DNA from 4 places in the Pseudobacillus sp. FSL P4-0506 genome. Region 2 is predicted to be linked to each of the others. Evidence: riboswitches for the same ligand, from Rfam matches in the RefSeq annotation. Region 2 holds a riboswitch; each other region holds the start of a gene.

Region 1 (5,210 bases), 2.3 Mb from region 2:
GATTTTGTAGAAGGACCAGCTTTGCTTTTAATTGATCAATTTCCCGTTCAATTTTATGGACAGTCATCTGCATTTCTCCTCCCGCTCACTGGTATATACTGCTGCCGGCTTGCTTGAACTCCTTCGCCTTTTGCTCCATCCCCTTTTCAAATGCTTCATCTGTATTTATTTCATTTTCCTTAGCATAATTGCGAATATCTTGAGAAATCCTCATGCTGCAAAACTTCGGGCCGCACATTGAACAGAAATGAGCAGTTTTTGCGCCCTCCGCCGGCAAGGTTTCATCGTGATATTCCAGCGCACGTTCCGGATCTAAGGACAGGTTAAACTGATCTCTCCAGCGAAATTCAAATCGTGCTTTTGACAGCGCGTTATCCCTCTTATGAGCTCCGGGGTGCCCTTTCGCCAAATCGGCAGCATGAGCAGCAATTTTGTAAGTCACTACCCCAGTGCGTACATCATCCCGATTGGGCAACCCTAAATGCTCTTTCGGTGTGACATAGCAAAGCATCGCTGTGCCGTACCAGCCGATCATCGCGGCTCCAATTGCAGAGGTAATATGGTCATAGCCTGGGGCAATGTCCGTTGTTAGCGGACCCAGTGTGTAGAAAGGGGCTTCCTGGCAAACTTCAAGCTGCTTATCCATATTCTCTTTAATAAGGTGCATAGGCACATGGCCGGGTCCTTCTATCATTACTTGCACATCGTGTTCCCATGCAATTTTAGTCAACTCCCCGAGTGTTTCCAACTCAGCAAATTGTGCCTCATCATTGGCATCAGCAATGGAGCCGGGACGCAGTCCATCTCCTAAAGAGAAAGAAATATCATAGGCTTTCATAATTTCACAGATTTCTTCAAAGTGAGTATATAAAAAATTTTCCTGATGATGATAGAGACACCATTGAGCCATGATTGAACCACCGCGTGAGACAATCCCAGTCATGCGCTTAGCTGTTAATGGCACATAGCGGAGAAGCACTCCAGCATGAATAGTAAAGTAATCTACCCCTTGTTCCGCCTGTTCAATCAATGTATCACGATACACTTCCCAAGTAAGAGCTTCTGCTACACCGTTCACTTTCTCAAGCGCCTGATAAATAGGGACAGTCCCCACTGGAACGGGTGAGTTACGGATAATCCATTCACGGGTCGTATGAATATTCTTTCCTGTCGACAAATCCATAATAGTATCCGCTCCCCAGCGTGTTGCCCATGTCATTTTTTCTACTTCCTCTTCGATTGACGAGGAAACAGCTGAATTACCGATGTTTGCATTAATCTTTACATGAAAATTGCGCCCAATAATCATCGGTTCAATTTCCGGATGATTGACATTAGCTGGAATAATTGCTCTTCCTCTCGCTACTTCCTCGCGGACAAACTCAGGTGACATGTTTTCTCTGATTGCAATGAATTCCATTTCGGGTGTAATGATTCCCTTTTTTGCATAATGAAGCTGCGTAATGTTCTTTCCCTTTTTTGCACGCAGTGGCTGGCGCTTTAACCTAGGGAATAGATGATGATTGGTTCGGGGATCATTTTTCTCTTTATAGCCATTGTCTTCAGGTTTTATCTCTCTTCCTTCATACGCCTCTACATCATTGCGTTCATTAATCCACGGACTGCGAATAGTCGGCAATCCTTTTGTAATATCAAGCGTGTAATGAGGGTCTGTATAAGGACCGCTCGTATCATATACACGCACGGGCGGATTTTCTTCCTCACCAAACGTACCAGTTGTTGGAGTGAGGTTGATTTCACGCATGGGAACTTTTAAATCAGGACGAGAACCTTCAATATAAACTTTCTTACTACCCGAAAAACTGGACATAATGGAAATGTTTTTTTCACTTAATGAGGATGTGGACATAAAAAAATCTCTCCTTTTCAACGGATTAATCGTTTAAGGACGAGATGCAGGGCATAGCATGTGGAAAAGCTCACTCATGTACATAAAAAAGCCGGTGTCCAATCAATGGATGGACCCGGCTAATATGTATGCAGAAGTAATCATAATAAATAACTGTTTTAACTTCCCCACGCTGGTATGAACCAGATCAGGTCCCAAGAGTCAAGAAACTTCATCGCGTTCCTTTCTCAGCCCAGCTCATTGGACTCCCCTAGTTATAACTATTTAATTTGACTCCATTATACATAGAGCTGCTATAAAAGTAAATATGTTTATTCAGAAAATTCCACCGTTTTATCAACTAATTACAGTCTTCCGTCCTTCCAGAAATTCTGGGTTACATGGGCAGAGGGATTGTAAGCTTTCAGTTCATATCCTTCCTTCTTTAAATAAACTAGAATTTGCGGAAGCATTTCTGCAGTGATCTTCTTCTCATGCAGTAAAATGACAACATTCTGATCGCCCTTCTTCTTTTGCAATTTAATTCCCGCTTGAATATTTTGCAAAATACGCGCTTTCGAAGATGTGTTATATTTCCAGTCCTCACTGTCTATATCCCAATCCCACAACCGATAGCCTTTTTTAACTAAAGCATCACGGAATGGCTGTTTTAGATAAGGGGAACTTCCAAATGGAGCCCTAACCAAAACAGAGGACTGGCCAGTCACTTTCTTTAATGTCTGATTTGTTTTTTCCATTTCGTTTATAAAGTTTTGTGGCGACTTATAAAGCGGGTTCACTTTATGGGTTACGCTGTGAAGGGCAAGGTAATGCCCTTCTGCTGCAGCTTTTTTCGCCGCAGCCCCATACCTTGAAATATTGGGTTCAATATAGAAAAATGTTGCTTTCACTTGCTGAGAAGCAAGGGTTTTTAAAATGCTGGCTGATTGAGCACTTGGACCATCATCAAATGTTACATAAGCGACTGGCTTTTTAGCTGGCGGCGGACTTTTCAATCGATCAAAAAACGGTTGATTAGCCACTAAAAACTCTTCGTTGGACAACTTTGATCCAGCCTTCGTATAGAGGCGTACTGTTTTATGCTCACTCAAGTAATCTGCCTGGAAACCAAATTGCTCTGCAATCCAGCGAATTCCAATATAAAACTTGCCATTTTCAGTGTAAGTAACTGCAGGGGCCACAGCTTTCCCGTCGAGCAAGGCTTCCTTCGTTTTGATGTTTACTTTCAGCTGCTGGCCGTTTTTTTCAAAGATATAAACTCCTTCTTTTTCCTTGATGGTTTCTTTTATATATAAATAGCGTGATAGTTTTTCTGATGGAGCAACTGCCTGACCATTGATGATAAAGGCTTCTCCTGTTGTAAACGGCAGCATTTTATCATGGAGCCCTATGTAAATGTTCTTCTTCTCGGCCGCATGAGTCGGCATTCCCCCTGCACAAATAAACAGCAGTAGGAAGCTGCACATGATTATTAATCTTCTCTTCATCTCTCTTACCCCTTTTTTCCCTCTAAATTTTATCTATTTATCTATTTTTCACCATTATAATACATATTTTTCACTTATGTTACAAAAATATTAAAAATATTACTTATTAAATTTTATGCAGGAGGGTATCCTTTATCACTCTTTTTCTGTATGTAGGAAGTGAAAGGAGGTGATCAGCATGGCACAAGCAATATTGATGAAGTCCACGTTAAGTCTCGTCTTTGATCACGGGTTAAATGATGAAGGAAAACCAATTCACAAAACAAAAACTTTTGCCAATGTGAATGAAATGGCAACGGCAACTGAATTAGAAACAGCTGGCACAGCGATTGCTACTTTAACTGATAAACCAGTTGTCACAATTGCAAGGAATGATTATTTTGAAATCAATTAACAGGAGGAAATAAAAAATGGCTAAAGTTCTTCAGTTGCAATTTGCTACCCAGTTAGATAAAACTGCGACATTGTCGATTGAAAACCCTAAAGAACCGATTGACCCATTGGCCGTAAAACAAGCCATGACCGCAATCATTCAGTCAAACGTATTTAACTCGACTTCCGGAGCTTTGACAGGCATCAAAGGGGCTCATGTTATCGACCGCAGCGTGACACCTATTCCCATTAACTAGCAAGCAGAAGGAAAGCCGGTTTCTCGGCTTTCCTACTCTTCATAGGAGGATAAAAAATGGAGACACTCATGCCTTTTATTCAGGAAGTTGGCTTTCCGATTGCCGTCACCTTTTATTTACTTTATAGAATCGAAATAAAACTGGACGGTGTAATCCAATCTATTCAGAACTTGCCTGAAAGAATGCGTAACTAAAAATAAGAGAGGATCACTTGTATACACGTGATCCTCTCTTATGTGAGCTGTTCGCTTTTTTGCTTTTCCTTTCTTTTCATCATCACTTTTTTCAATTCATTTTTCTGCTCTTTCTTCACTAACACGTAAAGCACATCTTCAGGAAAAAGCTTCGTTGACCCTTCCGGAGTAATAAGCTGGTCGCCCCGTATAACAGCGGTAATTAACGTTTTAGGCGGCAAATCAACTTCATGAATGCGCTTATTGGCTGCAGCTGATTCTTCCAAAATGCGCACTTCTACCATCTCGCTGTTCGTCTTGCCAATGGATATAAGTTCCAAACTGTGAGGCGATTCAGTTTTTTTCCCTGCCCGGGTCACACCGAACAATTCAGCGGCTTTAGAAATGCTCGCTCCCTGAATCACTGTGGACAAAAGAACAACGAAAAAGACCACATTAAACATAAGCTGTCCATGTTCAAGTCCCTCCACGAGCGGATATGTCCCTAAAATAATCGGGACCGCTCCTTTTAAACCTGCCCATGAAATAAAAAGCTTTTCCCTGACGTTCATTTTCGAAAACAATAAGCTAACAAATACTCCAACTGGACGCGCAACAATCATCAAGAAAACAGCTAATATAATGCCCTGCCAAGCTACATCAAGCAGCTCACTCGGGAAAACAAGGAGGCCCAAAATCATAAACATCACCATTTGCATCATCCACGCCAACCCTTCATTAAAACCAAGAATAGAGTGGCGATAAGTTAAGTCGGCGTTTCCTATAACGATGGCCATCACATAGACTGCTAGAAATCCGCTTGCATTCATGATCGTAACGACACTGAAGGCAAAAATAGATAAGGCAATAGATAAAACCGGATAAAGACCGGATGAATCGAGGTTGATCTTATTAATAATCCAAACGGAAGCTATACCGAACAAAATACCGAAGAAAAGTCCAAGCCCCATTTGCCAAAAAAAGCTCAAAACGAGGGTAAGAGGATCGAATGAAGGAGATTGAATTACTTGAATAAGACTGATCGTTAAAA
Region 2 (5,210 bases):
ATGCGAATGAATCGAGTACAAAAAATGGCTTATATGGCTTTATTTACTGCGATTGCCACCTTCGGCTCTTCGCTAGTCTGGTTTCCCGCCGGTGTAGCGAAGGCTTACCCTGTCCAGCATGCGGTAAATGTCATTGCCGGTGTGCTGCTTGGCCCGGGGCCGGCGGTAATGATCGCCTTTGTTACTGGTTTATTAAGAAATTTAATGGGAACCGGTTCACTTCTAGCATTTCCGGGAGGCATGATTGGTGCATTTCTCGCCGGCTATATTTATCAAAAAACAAGCCGAACATGGGCCGCTTCTATCGGAGAAATGACTGGGTCAGGAATCATTGCTCCTTTATTTGCCGTTCCCTATGCAAAGATATTGATGGGAACAGCGGCTGGTGCTTTTTTCTTCTTGCCAGCTTTTCTCGTCAGCAGCTTGTCAGGATCAATTATCGGTCTCTTGCTCGTAAGGCGACTAGTTAAATTGAACGCATGGAAATATCGGTTAGAGCCTTAACGCCACCGAAGGGCAATAGCCAACTTGCAGCATTCTAAGTTTGCTGCAGTGGTTCTGAGCTCAATTCGGAAGGAATCAGGGTTAAATGAAATATTTGTTTTTCTTGATATACCAGCTGATCGCACCAGCCGTTCCACTTCTTGCCGATTGGCAGCCTGGGCAGCAGTCATTAATCGAAGAGCAAAGTCGCTGCTATCTGTTAATTTATTTAACAGCAAATTTGTTTCATTCAGCAGCTGCTTGATTGATTGAGCGGATTGTTTAAATAAAGCAGGATTCACTTCAGGATAAGGCCTTAAGGACGGAGGATGACATGAGGCCACTGGTTGAAGGGCTCGATGGTGAGGATAAGTGCCTGCAAACGGGGCCATGTAAAGATTTTGAAACGGATAAGAATAATACAACCCGGTGTCACTCCTTCCTAAAAAGTAAGACTTCTCAGCCATTAACAAATGCTTGCTTTCTTCGTTATCTGTTTTACTGTAGAACTCATGACCCGATGGCCACTTCGTTCCGTATGAGGTGACGGTCCTTGCAAGATGATTTTTTCCAATTAGCCTGATGTGTACAGAGGAGTCTTTATCTTTAGCCTCTTCTATTAATATACGGCTATTGGGAAAAATAAATGATCAATACTATCTATTTAAATAGCATAAATTTTATTGAAAATTACTGGTGATTACGATCAAGCTAACAGCAGAATCTAATTGAATAGTTGGTCCTTGGGGGTGCTTGCAAAAGCTGAGAGAGGTAAATGGCCTCAACCCTTATTACCTGAACTGGATAATGCCAGCGGAGGGAAGAGGTCGTATCCTGATATTGAACTGCAGTCTTTCTAATCCTGCAGCAAGATAAAAAATTATACAGCCGCTTCCCTTGATGAGGAGCGGTTTTTTTACGTGTAGGTAATAATATTAGTCTACATGTCAATAGAGAGGGGATGGCTATGGAAAAAAAGCTAGATATACTCCTGGAACAAGTGGAGCGCCGTCAGGAAGAGATCGTTCATTTATTGAAGAAGCTGATCTCTTTCGAAACGCCTGCTCCTCCGGCACGAAATACTGCAGAAGCCCAGTCGTTTATAGCTGATTTTTTAAAAGGCTTAGATTTTTCGGTAGATAGATGGGACGTGCACCCAAATGACCCGAATGTTGTTGGAAGATGGCCAGGGACAGATGCTGAGAAGTACCAAAGTTTAATTATTAATGGACATATAGACGTGGCAGAAATACATGAAGATGAGGGGTGGGAAGCCGATCCATTTCAGGCTGTTGTCAAGGAGGGATCAGTGATTGGACGCGGGGCCGCTGACATGAAAGGAGGGCTTGCTGGTGCTTTATTCGCTTTACAGCTGCTCCATGATGCAGGAATGACGCTTCCGGGGGACGTGCTTTTTCAATCGGTTATCGGTGAAGAGGTAGGTGAAGCTGGTACGCTGGAGTGCTGCAAACGGGGCTATAAAGCGGACTTTGCGGTAGTTGTTGATACGAGTGATCTACATATACAAGGGCAGGGAGGCGTGATTACAGGCTGGATTACTTTAAAAAGCAACCAAACGTATCACGATGCGACTCGAAGAAATATGGTACATGCCGGCGGAAAGTTGTTTGGAGCCAGTGCTATAGAAAAAATGATGAAAATCATTGAAGGGCTGCAGGAATTGGAGCGCCACTGGGCGGTAACTAAAAGCTATCCAGGATTTTCGCCGGGGACAAATACAATTAATCCCGCTGTTATTGAAGGCGGGAGACACGCCGCTTTTATTGCCGACGAATGCCGGCTTTGGATTACTGTTCACTATTATCCCAATGAAACCTATGAACAGGTAGCTAAGGAGGTGGAAGATCATATTCGTCATGTAGCAAACGGAGATGTATGGATGAGGCATAACCCTCCTTCATTTAAGTGGGGTGGCACATCAATGATTGAAGAAAGGGGAGAAGTGTTTCCTTCTTTTGAAGTAGATGGGAGTCACGCTGCTGTACAAATTCTCACCCAGTCTCACTCAGATGTGCTTGGTAAGGCTCCGATGATTGATATTTCCCCAACTGTTACAGATGGGGGATGGCTTGCTGATTCCGGTATTCCTACCGTTATCTATGGACCGGGGGATTTAATGAATGCTCATTCGATCAATGAGCAGCTGTCGATTGAACAGCTTGTCGATTACACGAAAGTGATTTTGTCGTTTATCTACACTTGGTGTCACACACCGAAGCATGGATAGGTAAGATGAATACTCTGGGTTGTGAACAGCTATAGGCACAACAGAAATATGTATAGATGATCTTTAGAGGAGGAATCACATATGAAAGTGAGTAGCACGAATATAAAGTTCAGTGAAAGGCTTCATGAAAAACTTCAGCCGATCTGGAGAAAAAATCATCATCATCCTTTCGTGAGAGGAATTGGGGACGGCACGCTCGACCAGCGGAAGTTTCGTTTTTATATGGTTCAGGATTATTTATATTTAATTGATTATTCTAAGGTATTTGCCCTTGGAGCAGTCAAAGCAACAGATGTAGAAACGATGGGGAAATTCGCTTCATTGCTGAATGAAACACTTAATTTTGAAATGGCACTTCACCGCCAGTATGCAGCCCGTTTTGGCATTTCTGAGGAAGAGCTTGAACAGGCCAAGCCGTCTCCAATTACGCTTGCTTATACGCATTACATGCTTCATGTCAGTCAGAATGGCACGCTTGCCGAGTTGATTGCCGCTCTTCTTCCATGTGCGTGGAGCTATTGGGAGATCGGCAAAGAGCTAAATGAAATTCCAGGAGCCAGCGAGCATGAGTTATATGGTGGCTGGATCAAAATGTATTCATCTAAAGAGTTTGGTGAACTCGCCACATGGTGTATTGAGCTTTTAGATGAGCATACAGCAGGAAAGAGTGAAAGAGAGCTTGCGAGACTGGAAGAAATTTTCTTAAATACAACCCGTTATGAGTATATGTTCTGGGAGATGGCGTTTCATGAGCAAATGTGGCCGGGAGAAGAATAAAAAAGTTCTTGAATTTCAACATGTTACCTTTTCCTATAAAGACAAAAAAAACAGGCACGTTGTTCCTATTTTGCAGAGGATAAATGCGGAGGTTTATGAGGGCGAATTCATTTCTATTATCGGAGCAAGCGGATCAGGGAAAAGTACACTATTCCGGTTAATTACCGGGCTTGAAAATCAGGATGAGGGACGAATTTTAATCAATGGGGAAGAGCAGGAATCACGTCTTGGAAAGGTCGGTTACATGCCTCAGCAAGATCTGCTCATGCCGTGGCGGACAATTATCGAAAATGCCGCCCTTCCTCTTGAATTGAGAGGAATCCGGAAAGAAGAAGCACGCAGGCAAGTTCATCTTTTGCTGAAAGAATTTGGTTTAGAAGGAACAGAGGGGCGGTACCCTCATGAGCTATCTGGAGGCATGAGACAGCGCGTTTCTTTCTTGCGGACATCATTGAGCGGATCAAACATTCTTTTGCTTGATGAACCTTTCAGTGCCCTGGATGCGATTACAAGGCTGGCTATGCAGGAGTGGCTCATGGCCCAGTGGGAAAAACGAAAAGCAACCATTGTATTGATTACTCACGACGTCAGTGAAGCGCTTTTTCTGTCGGATCGCATTTTTATTTTTCAAGAAAGACCGGTTCGGGCGTTTCAGGAAGTGACTGTTCCGATTGACCGGCCAAGAAGCTTAAAAGATTTGAACAAGCCAGCCATGATTGAATGGAAGGACTATTTGCTGGAGGAGCTGAGAGGGAAGGTGATTCTATGAAAAGCAACAGGGGCACATGGCCAGCTGCTTTGACAATTTTAGCATTTTTCCTGGCTTGGGAAATCACGGCACGAATGGTCAATATGCTATTTATTCTCCCGCCTCCGACCGGCATTCTCAGTAAGCTGTGGGAATTAAGAGAACCGCTGTTCATTGAACACTTGCCAATTACGCTAGTCATTATTTTAATTGGCTTAACTATCTCCATTTTACTAGGCGCCGGAATGGCTGTTTGGATGAGTGTGAGCCCAGCCGCTGAAAAAGTGATTTACCCGCTGATCATTTCTTCACAAATGATCCCGATTATTGCTCTGGCCCCCATTTTTGTTCTTTGGTTCGGTTACTCAATTTGGAGCAAAGTAGTTGTGACTGTTTTGATCACATTTTTTCCTATCACGGTGAATACATATGATGGGCTGCAATCAGCCAGTAAAGAGTTGAAAGAGCTAATGATGACAATGGGGGCAGGGAAGAAAGAGATATTTACCAAGCTAGTTGTTCCTTCCGCCTTGCCTCATTTTTATTCAGGACTGAAGGTAGCTGTTACATTAAGCGTGATTGGAGCTGCCATCGGAGAATGGCTTGGAGCACAGGCTGGTCTCGGTTATTTCAGCCGACGAATGATGACTCAATTTGATGGGGCGGCTGTTTTTGCTCCGATTGTATTGCTGTCGGCGATCGGCATTGTTCTATTTGTCATTGTAAAATTCATTGAGCAAAAATCATTAAAATGGAGGAAGTCATAATGAGAAAATGGTTACTGGCATTGTTTGTGATAGTGCTTGCCGGCTGCAGTTCTAACGATGCAAGTGAAAAGAAAACAGCGGCAGGAGCCGGAGAGAAACAGAAAGAAAAAGTGACAATTATGCTTGACTGGTATCCCAACGCCGTTCACAGTTTCTTATACGTAGCGGAAGAAAAAGGCTACTTTAA
Region 3 (5,210 bases), 560 kb from region 2:
GCCAATACGGCTTTAATTCTAAAGAAGCGGAAGAAGACCTGCTTGATTCCTTTGACACAAAACCTGTCTCTATTCTCGTGCCTGCCTATAACGAAGAAGCAGGCATTTATAACAGTGTTCGTTCTCTCCTTAGCATTTATTATCCGGAATATGAAGTGATTGTGATCAATGACGGATCGAAGGATAGCACAGTGGAAACGATGATTGAGTCATTCCAAATGGTAAAGACGAATACAGTGCTGCGTACAAGAATTCCAACAGCAGAGGTTAAAGGGATCTATCGTTCGACCATTTATAAAAATGTTTATATGATCGACAAGGAAAACGGCGGAAAAGCAGATGCTTTGAACGCTGGGATGAACTTATCACATTATCCTTACGTCTGTTCACTTGACGGGGATTCTGTCTTAGAAAGAAATGCTTTCCTGAAAGTCATAAAGCCGATTCTCGACTCAGATGGCGAAGTGATTGCTGTCGGCGGGAGTGTGCGGATCGCCAATGGTTGTCATATTGAAGGCGGAGAAGTGATGACCGTGGATTTATCCAACAAACCCTTTGTCATTATGCAAGTGATCGAATATTTACGGGCCTTCTTAATAGGCCGTATTGGATTGAGCCGTCATAATCTGCTGCTGATTATATCAGGCGCATTTGGCGTTTTTGAGAAGGAGTCAGTCATTCGGATTGGCGGCTATCGCACAAACACCGTTGGAGAAGACATGGACCTTGTGGTGCGCCTGCACCGGATGATTAAAGAAGAAGGGCTCAATAAAAAGATACTGTATGTTCCGGACCCCGTCTGCTGGACAGAAGCTCCAGAGTCTGCGCTTTATTTGCGTAGACAGCGCCAGCGGTGGCATCGTGGGCTCTGCGAAGTAATTTGGAACCATAAAGATATGCTGTTCAATCCTAAATATGGACTTGTAGGCGTGCTATCCATGGCTTATTTCTTTTTGATTGAGCTGATGGGTGTATTCGTTGAATTAGCCGGCTATATTCTTATCCTATTCGGGGTCCTATTTTCATTTATTAATGCCGAGGTCACTATATTGATGGCTTCTCTATCTTTTTTATACGGTTCTATTTTATCTATGAGCGGTGTGCTTCTGGAAGAATGGAGCTTGAGGAAATATCCGAAACCAGCCAATATTGTGAAGCTATTTTTCTATGCGCTCTCTGAAACCTTCTGGTATCGTCCTTTGACGATCAAGTGGCGGGTAGAAGGTTTTTTACAATTTTTAGCTGGCAAGAAAGATTGGGGCGAGATGAAACGGATTGGTGTAGGAGCCAAGGTTGAGTCAAAATGAGTTGGTCGTTGAAAGGATAGCTGAAAGGAGTTTAACCAAGTTGTTGCAAGAATTTAAGAAATTTGCCATGCGCGGCAATGTCATTGATCTGGCGATCGGTGTTATTATCGGAGCTGCTTTTGGTAAAATCGTTTCTTCTCTCGTGCAGGACATTATTATGCCGATCATTGGACTGCTTATAGGGGGCATTAATTTTTCAAAGTTAATGTTTCGCTTCGGAGGAGCTGAGGTGAAATATGGTCTCTTCATACAATCCATTGTTCATTTTTTAATTATCTCATTTGCTCTTTTTCTCTTTGTACGGGTATTTAATAAGTTATACCGTCAGGAAAAGGAGGAGGAGACGCCTTCACTTTCAAAAGAGGAAGAGCTCCTTACAGAAATTAGAGATTTATTAAAATCGCAAAAAACGCTTAACAATTTAGAAGATTCAGAGTATAATAGAGAAAATTAAATAGAAAATTTAGCTAGGGGTGCCTTTAAGGCTGAGAGGATGCATGCATCTAACCCTTGAACCTGATTTGGTTAGTACCAACGGAGGGAAGCTGTCTTTATTTATGTATGTTTATTTGGTGTACATAAAGAAAAGCCTGCCGTTGTGGCAGGCTTTTTTTATTGCAAAAAGGAGGAATATAAATGGATGAATTGATGATTGGTCGAGCGAAGTTAACGAATCGGCTTTTTACCGGCACAGGAAAGTTTGCAGATCACTCGGTCATGAAACAGGCTTTTGCTGAATCAGAATCAGAAGTAGTTACCGTGGCGGTGAGAAGGGTAGATTTAGAAGCGGAGCATGAAAATATTTTAGAAGATATTCCGCCGAATATGATTATCATGCCCAATACCTCAGGAGCTAGAAATGCCGAGGAGGCAGTTAGAATTGCAAGACTGGCCAGAGCCGCTGGGATGGGCAACTGGATTAAAATTGAGGTCATTTCCGATCAGAAATATTTGTTGCCTGATAATGAAGAAACCATTCGAGCCACAGAAATCCTTGCTAACGAAGGATTTATTGTTCTTCCTTATATGAATCCGGATTTAATGGCAGCAAAAAAGCTAGCAGATGCTGGGGCGGCAGCCATTATGCCGCTCGGTTCACCGATAGGGTCAAACCGGGGCATCCGGATGAAGGAAATGATTCGGATTCTAATAGAAGAAAAAACACTGCCTATTATTGTTGATGCAGGGATCGGCAAACCGTCTGAGGCAGCTGAAGCCATGGAGATGGGGGCTGACGCGGTGCTAGTCAATACGGCAATTGCCACAGCTGATGACCCGGTAAGCATGGCTAAAGCGTTCAATTTAGCTGTTAAGGCTGGAAGACAGGCTTATCTGGCGGGGCTGGGAGCAGTGTCGCAAAAAGCAGCCGCTTCCTCCCCGTTAACTGGATTTTTACGTTAAAAAGGAGGGATTTTTTTGAGTTTTTATGAGGTGTACCGTTCAATCAAAGATCAACCATATGAAGAGTGGTTAGCTAGCATGACGACAACCGATGTAGATAGAGCTTTAAATAAAGACGATTTGAATGAACAAGACCTATTGGCGCTTCTTTCCCCTGCAGGCGGCGAACGTTTAGAAGAAATGGCTCAAAAAGCCCAGCGATTAACAGTTCGGAATTTTGGTAAAGTAATCTCCTTGTATGCCCCGCTTTACTTAACAGACTATTGTGTGAATAAATGTGCTTACTGCAGCTTTAGCTTTGATAATGATTTTCCAAGACGAAAGTTAACGTCATTAGAAATTGACCAGGAAGCAAAGGCGTTAAAGGATATGGGGATTCAGCACGTTATTTTGCTGACAGGAGAATCACGTATTCATTCATCGGTAGCTTATCTGGCAGAAGGCGCAAAAATTTTGAGAAAGCATGCCTCTTCAATCGCCATCGAGGTACAGCCGCTTGATACGGAAGAATATCATCAGCTTTTTCAGGCTGGGGTAGATGGGCTCACGGTTTACCAGGAGGTATACAATGAGGAAGTGTATAAAGAGATTCATATAAAAGGACCAAAAAGAAATTACCGTTACCGTCTTGATGCACCAGAGAGAGGCTGTCAGGCTGGGATGAGATCAGTCAATATCGGCGCCCTGCTTGGAATGGATAATTGGCAGAAGGAAGTATTTTTCACCGCTCTGCATGCAAGGTATTTGCAGAAAAAATATATAGAAACAGAAATTGCCGTTTCTTTTCCTCGCATTCGTCCGAACCTGGGTGGATTCGAGCCGCGGGTTAATGTAGAGGATAAAGACCTTGTCCAGGCTATGCTCGCCTTTCGTCTATTTATGCCGCGAGCAGGTATTACACTCTCTACACGTGAAGAGGCGGAACTCAGGGATCATCTCATTAAGCTCGGGGTAACAAAAATGTCTGCTGCCTCCTCTACTGTTGTAGGCGGATATGCTAACAAAAAAGAAAACAATAGCCAATTTGAGATTTCTGATAATCGTTCGGTAGATGAAGTGAAAAAGAGACTAAAACAGCTGGGCTATCAGCCTGTTTCAAAAGATTGGGATATCTTGGCGGTGGAGGAGGAGACGGATGACTTTTCGGCTTCATGCCATCACAACGGGAAAGCTCGAACTGGCGCAGGCGTCTGAAGCGGCCGCTAGCATTCATCCGTTTGTTGATTTTATTCATATTAGAGAGAAACAACGCAGTGCCAAAGAGTTGTTTCATTGGGCTGAGACATTTATCGCTAGGGGGGTTCCTGCTGAAAAGCTAATTATAAATGACCGTGTAGATGTGGCGCTTGCCACAGGAGCCGGCGGTGTACAGCTGACAGAAAATAGCTTGCCGCTTAGACAGGTGAGAAGCTTTGCTAAAAATATAAAGGCCGGCTGCTCGATTCATGAGCCGGCTGACGCAGCAGCCATACAAGGAGAGGCGGTCGATTGGCTTTTGTTTGGCCACCTTTATGAAACGGCTTCCAAGCCTGGTAAACAACCTAAGGGGCTAGAGTTATTGCAAACAACAGTGGGTTTCTCTCGCATTCCGGTGATCGCGATCGGAGGGATTATGCCGCATCACGTTCAGGAAATTAAAGGTGCTGGAGCGAAAGGAATTGCGGTGATGTCGGGAATTTTTGCAAGTAAAGAACCGGCTGTCGCCGCCTCATGCTATCGAGCTGAAATAAAAAAGGAGGAAAAGCAAATAGATGAATATTGTGGTTAACGGCAAAGAAAGGCAGGTTGTCTTGGAGGAACCGACGCTTGAGAATTTACTCACTGTTTATTCACTGCAAGGAAAAACAGTGATTATTGAGTCAAACGGTAAGATTATTCCAAAGGAACAGCTAGGCTCAACAAATGTAGAAGAAGGCGATCGTATTGAGATTATTCAATTTGTAGGCGGCGGTTAAGGAGGAAGAACTATGATGGAAGGCCGTTATTCGAGACAGGAATTATTTTTAAAAGAAACGGACTCTTACCGCAATAAGCATGTAATGATTATTGGAGTTGGTGCATTAGGGTCCTCTCTGGCTGAAATGCTTGTCAGGGCAGGGATTGGGAAGCTGACATTGATTGACCGTGACTATGTTGATTGGACGAATCTTCAGCGGCAGCAGCTTTATAAAGAACAGGATGCAAAAGACAGCCTGCCGAAAGCAGAGGCAGCTAAAAAAAGACTCCAGGAAATCAATTCTGATGTAGACATATCAGCTGTAACAGCAGACGCGGGTCCAGAGGAGCTTTCTGCTTTAATGACTGAACACTGCCCTGATTTACTGCTTGATGGAACAGACAACTTTGAAACAAGATTTTTAATCAATGATTTGTCGCAAAAATACAATGTCCCCTGGATATATGGAGCATGTGTTGGCAGCCAGGGAATCAGTTGTGTCATCCTTCCTGGAGAAACTCCCTGTCTTGCTTGTTTGCTTGACGTTCTGCCAGCCGCAGGCATGA
Region 4 (5,210 bases), 900 kb from region 2:
AACCGAACGCCGCATTGCTATGGAAGAAATTCGTGAAGCATATAAGGCTGGACAGTTAGAAGAAGCCTTTGGCACAGGAACAGCAGCGGTTATTTCTCCAATCGGAGAATTATTCTGGAATAATGAGAAGATGGTCATTAACGAGGGTGTAACTGGTCCAATCGCTAAAAAGCTGTACAGCTCTATTACCGGTATTCAAAACGGCAAGGAACAAGATCCATTCAACTGGACAGTTGAAGTAGAACAGTATGCCGAAGTAAAATAAAAATTTTTCCAAAAACTGATAGAGTTTGATGACAAAGAAAAACTAAAGGACCGGTACACCTTAAAAGAGAAGCGATTCGCTTCTCTTTTTTTATTACTCTCTATGCCTCAGCTCATATAGCATTAAATAGGGAGACGGGTTTCAAGCTCATTCGAGTAAACCCAAGCTGTCACGAGGGAGAGGCCCTTATTACATTCTTTTTGAAAAAGTTTCTTTGATCGCTGCTCCTGACAATACAAAGAGCAGAAGCCTTCCTGAACGGTTAGGGTTTGTAGAAGAGGGGACGATCCGACAAGCCGAATGGTTATACAATCATTGTGGAGGCCATGTTATTTATGGAGTGTTAGCTAGTGAGTGGAAAGAGAAGAACTCATCCCCATATCAAAAGTAAGAGACAACATGCCAACCTGATTAAAGCGCTTTTCTTCTAAGATTTGGAGGGAGAAGAAGGATCAGAAACAAATGAAAAAGCCCCTGAATGCATAGAGGCTTTTTCATTGACTGTTAAATATAAGATTGCTCCATATCAGGCTTTTATCGTAAATAGTGCTTCGTTTGCACTAAAGAGAACCACTCTATTCTTGATCCACAAATTTAACAAGCATATGAGCTAGGTGGTGACGCTCATCCTGTGTCCCGACATTCCAAAGCTCTTGAAGAAGCTTCTCTTCTCTGTTTTTCGGCTCGGCATGATCAGCCAGATAGTCGGCAATTTTTTCTGTAGCAATCGCCAGTTGCTCTTCATTTAAACCGATCTTTTCAGCGAGTTCTATTCTTTTTTTCAAATAAGATTTAAAGGAATTGAAATTCTCAAGAATGCTGTCCATTCTTTCGGGGCTTATCCGTTCAAGTGTATCATCCACCATATCCGGCTGCAGTTCCCCGTCTTTATGAATCGCGTGATTTTCTTCTGTCATCAGTCATTCCTCCTTTACTGTTTCGTTATGCCCCCCTTTGCTTGTTTTCAAACATGCAACAGATGAATTTTCAGCGATTTAAGGTCTAATGCGAACTGGAGTACCGATTGGAATGGTTCTAGCCAGTTCTTCTACATCACGGTTATACATGCGAATGCAGCCTTTAGAGACAAACTTGCCGATAGAAGAAGGATTATTCGTTCCATGAATGCCATAAGATTTCTTCGATAAACTCATCCACATCGTTCCGAATGGGCCGCCTGGGTTTGGTGCTTTATTAATAATAACAAAATCTCCAGTTGGCGTTTCAGTCAGCATTTTACCAACCCCCACCGGATAGACTTTTTGTACTTTCCCCTGACGAAATAAGGTTAGCCTGCGCTGTGACAATGAAACGCTAATTGAATAAGGAAGAGAAGAAGGATCAGGAAGTCCCGGGATACGCAGCTGCTGGCCGGGATAGATAGAATGAATATTGATCCCCGGATTGGCTGCAATCAATTGAGAAACAGGAATGCGGTAATCCGCTGCAATAGACGTCAATGTTTCACCGCTCTTAACAATATGATTCATCGGCTCACCTGATTTTATATATTTTTAAAACAAGTATTTATGAAAAGATGCTTCGCCTGATATTCACTTACGTATATGAAATAAGAGAGTAAGATATACGCTTTAAATAAAAAGAGTCAGGCACATCCAAAAGAGGGAAGAGAATATGAATAGGCCCTTATAAGATTGTATCGTTTAGTCGAAAGAATCCTTTCATGTGGAACAGACAGTAACACAACTAAGCCGAGAGGCAGAGTCCAGTTTTTATGAAATCGCTGAGATGATGGATAATTTCCTATGAAAGTCACTCTAAAAATCTAGCCATCTTTTACTACTGTAAAGCACCGGAGATGATTCCCCGTATTTCATTTTCCTTATAGTTATGCTATAGTAAGAGCAATAAGTCCACTAGGGGTGTCGTTAGACTGAGAGAGGAACCATCCTCAACTCTAAGAACCTGATCTGGTTAGTACCAGCGTAGGGAAAGTGTGACAGATACAGGAAATATTCGCATAAGCGGAAGAATCCGTTGTATCCGTACACCCCTTTGGATAAGAAAAGGGGGATTTTTTATGGAAAGAAACAAACTGGTTACGATGATCGAAATTGCTGTCATGGCAGGATTATCGCTTATATTAAGCTATGTCGAGTTTGGCGCTCTTTGGGCATTCGGGGGTTCTATCTCCCTCGTCATGGTGCCAATATTCGTCATGGCCTTTCGCCGCGGCTGGCAGGCTGGTTTTATTACAGGTCTATTGGTTGGGCTGATCAGCTTAATGACAGGTGGATACGTTGTGCATCCAGTGCAGCTCGTGTTGGATTATCCTCTTGCTTATGCTGTACTCGGACTCGGAGGCCTTGCTGTTTTCCATAAACCAGTTACAACGGGCCGTATTTTTGCCGGTCTATTGTTAGGTACTGTGTTTCGTTTTATCTGCCACTTCGTTTCCGGCGTCGTCTGGTTCGGCAGTTCGGCACCGGAAGGAACACCGGTCGCCGTTTATTCTTTCTTGTACAACCTTTCTTATTTGCTTCCGGAAATGTTAATTACGTCAGCTGTACTACTATTTTTGAAAAAGACAGCGCCGCGCTTTTACAAACAGTCCATTCCTGTTGAAAATAGTTCGGCCAGTTACTAATAAACACATAAAACAGGAGCTGATCCATTAAATTCAGCTCCTGTTTTTTTGTGCAGAGAGAGGATTTGCCGAAACCCGCTTTTTATTCTTATATTTGTAGAAGAGCTGCGAGTCTGTTCAGAAAATTTTTTTATTAAGGGCTGCTAAAATGCCAAGCCGGTCACGTTGCCATTTACAACGGGGCGTAGAGAACGTTTGATTCTTTCCTGCTTTCTCATATAGACTGTTAACTTGAGAATTTGCGCTTAATAAAGGAGTAATAAAGATTGATAGAGAAATCTTTATCGTAGCGCACTGGAAATTGGAGACGATATTTCTGATTACGTTAGTTGATTAATTTACAGCTGGTGTAGCTAAGCGACCTGCACTTCCGCAGTTATACTCGCTTTGACTGTATAAAAGTTAAAAATATAGGAGTGACTCTATATGTATGAGTTAAAAACAAAGGAAACGGATAACAATGTGATTGAGTTTATTGAAGCTATTGAAAGCCCCAAAAAACGGGAAGATGCGTATAAATTACTAGATATTTTTACCGAAACGACGGGTTTTGAAGCAAAAATGTGGGGGCCGAGCATTATTGGATTCGGTTCGTATCATTATAAATATAAATCCGGCCATGAAGGAGACGCACCGTTAGTTGGCTTTTCACCTCGAAAAGCTAAAATAAGTTTGTATTTTGCACCGGGTGACACAAAGCGTGAGGAACTGTTAAAAAGCTTCGGAAAACATACTACTGGGAAAGCATGCGTCTATATTAATAAATTAGCCGATATTAATGTTGATGTTTTAAAAGTATTAATCAAACAATCCGTAGCATTTTTAAAAGAAACCTATCCAGAAATAGGCAAAGAAGCCGAGATTACATAGGGGGAGTGCGTAAATAAAATACCGCTGAAAGCAGAAAGGAGGATGCTGCATGTTAACCGAGAAATTAAAAAACTGGCTCGCTAACCAGAAACCAACCCGCGCCTTGCTTCTGCCAAAACTAGAGCAGCTTCATGCTTTATTTTTAAAGTACGGTGACCAGCAAAGTGCCTATATATGTGCCGAACTGATCGAAAAACTGGAAAACATGGAGTATATCATCGCCTTTTATGGCCACTTTTCAGCCGGAAAGTCTTCCATGATCAATGAATTAATGGGAGAAAGCTTGCTGCCATCCAGTCCGATTCCGACAAGCGCCAATATTGTCAAGGTAAAAGAAGGAGAGCCGTATGCGAAGGTTTGGTTTAAGGATGGGACTATAAAAGTGTTCCCTTACCCTTACGATATCCGTGACATTCAAGCATATTGCGTCAACGGCAATATAGTAGAAGAAGTGGAAATATCCCATCGTACAGGCCAGTTGCCTGAAGGAGTTGCCATCTTTGATACGCCTGGAATTGACTCAACAGACGATGCTCACCGGGTAAGTGCTTTGTCCAAGCTTCACTTGGCCGACCTTGTTTTTTACATGATGGACTATAATCATGTGCAATCTCCTGTAAACTTTGAATTTAATCGCCAGCTTGCGGAGAGAGGAAAAGAAAACTATTTAATCGTTAACCAAATCGATAAACACATAGCAAGTGAACTGTCGCTTACTGAATTTTTAAGCCGTATTCAGCAATCATTTGCTGAGCATCGCCTTTCATATAACGGCCTTTATTTCACTTCGTTAAAAGAGGCAGACCATGCTTATAACCAACTGAGCGAATTGAAAGCTCTTTTGTCGGGAAAAATCGCTGACCGGCAACAGCAAATCACGGCTCATGTACTACAGGAAGCACTAGTCGTTGCCATGAGCTTTTTTCACAAGCAGCGGAAAAAAACAAGAACCGAGCTTGAGGAATATGATGAGCGGCTTATAGGTACGGCTTCTTTTCAGCAGCTTCAAGAAGAACGCCGAGAGTTCAATGAGCGAAAAGAAGCGATAAGAGAGCGGGACAATCTGTTTATTCCGCTGTTTGATCAAATGCTGTCAACTGTTTTTAACAATGCCAAGCTTTTAGATTATTATGCGCGCATTTTTGTGCGCCAATTTTTAGAGTCCCGTGAACTTTCCTTTCAAGTGCGCGGCTTCTTTTCCCGCAAACGAACAAAAAAAGAAAAAGAATGGCGCTTGCAGCAGCTGTTTCAAACACTAAACGAGAATAGGCTGTCTTACATTGACATCCCCTTTAAAGAAGAGGTTATCAAGCTGCTAACCTCATTTGATGTAATAAATGATGAGCTCAGAGAGAGAGTTCGCCAATGCGAAGTCCAGTTTTCTCCAGATTTGCTCGTAAGGCTCGTCAAAAGTGGAGCAATGCTTACAGATGATTACGTATTAAACTATGCGAAGGACGTCACTTC

The links. A riboswitch is a leader RNA that binds a small molecule or an ion and turns the genes downstream of it on or off. The one in region 2 is predicted to bind thiamine pyrophosphate.
Region 1: it holds a riboswitch for thiamine pyrophosphate, as region 2 does, so the genes downstream of both, thiC (phosphomethylpyrimidine synthase ThiC) here and MKZ02_RS18090 (acetylornithine deacetylase) in region 2, are expected to answer to the same signal.
Region 3: it holds a riboswitch for thiamine pyrophosphate, as region 2 does, so the genes downstream of both, MKZ02_RS15570 (thiazole synthase) here and MKZ02_RS18090 (acetylornithine deacetylase) in region 2, are expected to answer to the same signal.
Region 4: it holds a riboswitch for thiamine pyrophosphate, as region 2 does, so the genes downstream of both, thiT (energy-coupled thiamine transporter ThiT) here and MKZ02_RS18090 (acetylornithine deacetylase) in region 2, are expected to answer to the same signal.

The regions. Positions count from the first base shown of each region.
Region 1 is NZ_JBBOOI010000001.1:1,405,152-1,410,361, reverse strand. Features, by position in the region: gene MKZ02_RS06830 (serine protease) at 1-67, opposite strand, end outside; gene thiC (phosphomethylpyrimidine synthase ThiC) at 86-1,870, opposite strand; TPP riboswitch at 2,018-2,132, opposite strand; gene MKZ02_RS06820 (polysaccharide deacetylase) at 2,215-3,357, opposite strand; gene MKZ02_RS06815 (DUF1659 domain-containing protein) at 3,536-3,751, shown strand; gene MKZ02_RS06810 (DUF2922 domain-containing protein) at 3,768-3,986, shown strand; gene MKZ02_RS06805 (YvrJ family protein) at 4,043-4,180, shown strand; gene MKZ02_RS06800 (potassium/proton antiporter) at 4,219-5,210, opposite strand, start outside.
Region 2 is NZ_JBBOOI010000001.1:3,660,438-3,665,647, reverse strand. Features, by position in the region: gene thiW (energy coupling factor transporter S component ThiW) at 7-504, shown strand; gene MKZ02_RS18095 (hypothetical protein) at 501-908, opposite strand; TPP riboswitch at 1,219-1,323, shown strand; gene MKZ02_RS18090 (acetylornithine deacetylase) at 1,451-2,731, shown strand; gene tenA (thiaminase II) at 2,834-3,508, shown strand; gene MKZ02_RS18080 (ABC transporter ATP-binding protein) at 3,480-4,277, shown strand; gene MKZ02_RS18075 (ABC transporter permease) at 4,274-5,023, shown strand; gene MKZ02_RS18070 (ABC transporter substrate-binding protein) at 5,023-5,210, shown strand, end outside.
Region 3 is NZ_JBBOOI010000001.1:3,104,193-3,109,402, reverse strand. Features, by position in the region: gene MKZ02_RS15580 (glycosyltransferase family 2 protein) at 1-1,307, shown strand, start outside; gene mscL (large conductance mechanosensitive channel protein MscL) at 1,348-1,761, shown strand; TPP riboswitch at 1,767-1,867, shown strand; gene MKZ02_RS15570 (thiazole synthase) at 1,944-2,708, shown strand; gene thiH (2-iminoacetate synthase ThiH) at 2,724-3,902, shown strand; gene MKZ02_RS15560 (thiamine phosphate synthase) at 3,844-4,476, shown strand; gene thiS (sulfur carrier protein ThiS) at 4,460-4,663, shown strand; gene MKZ02_RS15550 (ThiF family adenylyltransferase) at 4,679-5,210, shown strand, end outside.
Region 4 is NZ_JBBOOI010000001.1:2,762,451-2,767,660, forward strand. Features, by position in the region: gene MKZ02_RS13930 (branched-chain amino acid aminotransferase) at 1-265, shown strand, start outside; partial or broken gene MKZ02_RS13935 (GNAT family N-acetyltransferase) at 486-656, shown strand; gene MKZ02_RS13940 (DUF3243 domain-containing protein) at 841-1,182, opposite strand; gene MKZ02_RS13945 (L,D-transpeptidase family protein) at 1,261-1,755, opposite strand; TPP riboswitch at 2,135-2,236, shown strand; gene thiT (energy-coupled thiamine transporter ThiT) at 2,307-2,873, shown strand; gene MKZ02_RS13955 (DUF1801 domain-containing protein) at 3,300-3,743, shown strand; gene MKZ02_RS13960 (dynamin family protein) at 3,793-5,210, shown strand, end outside.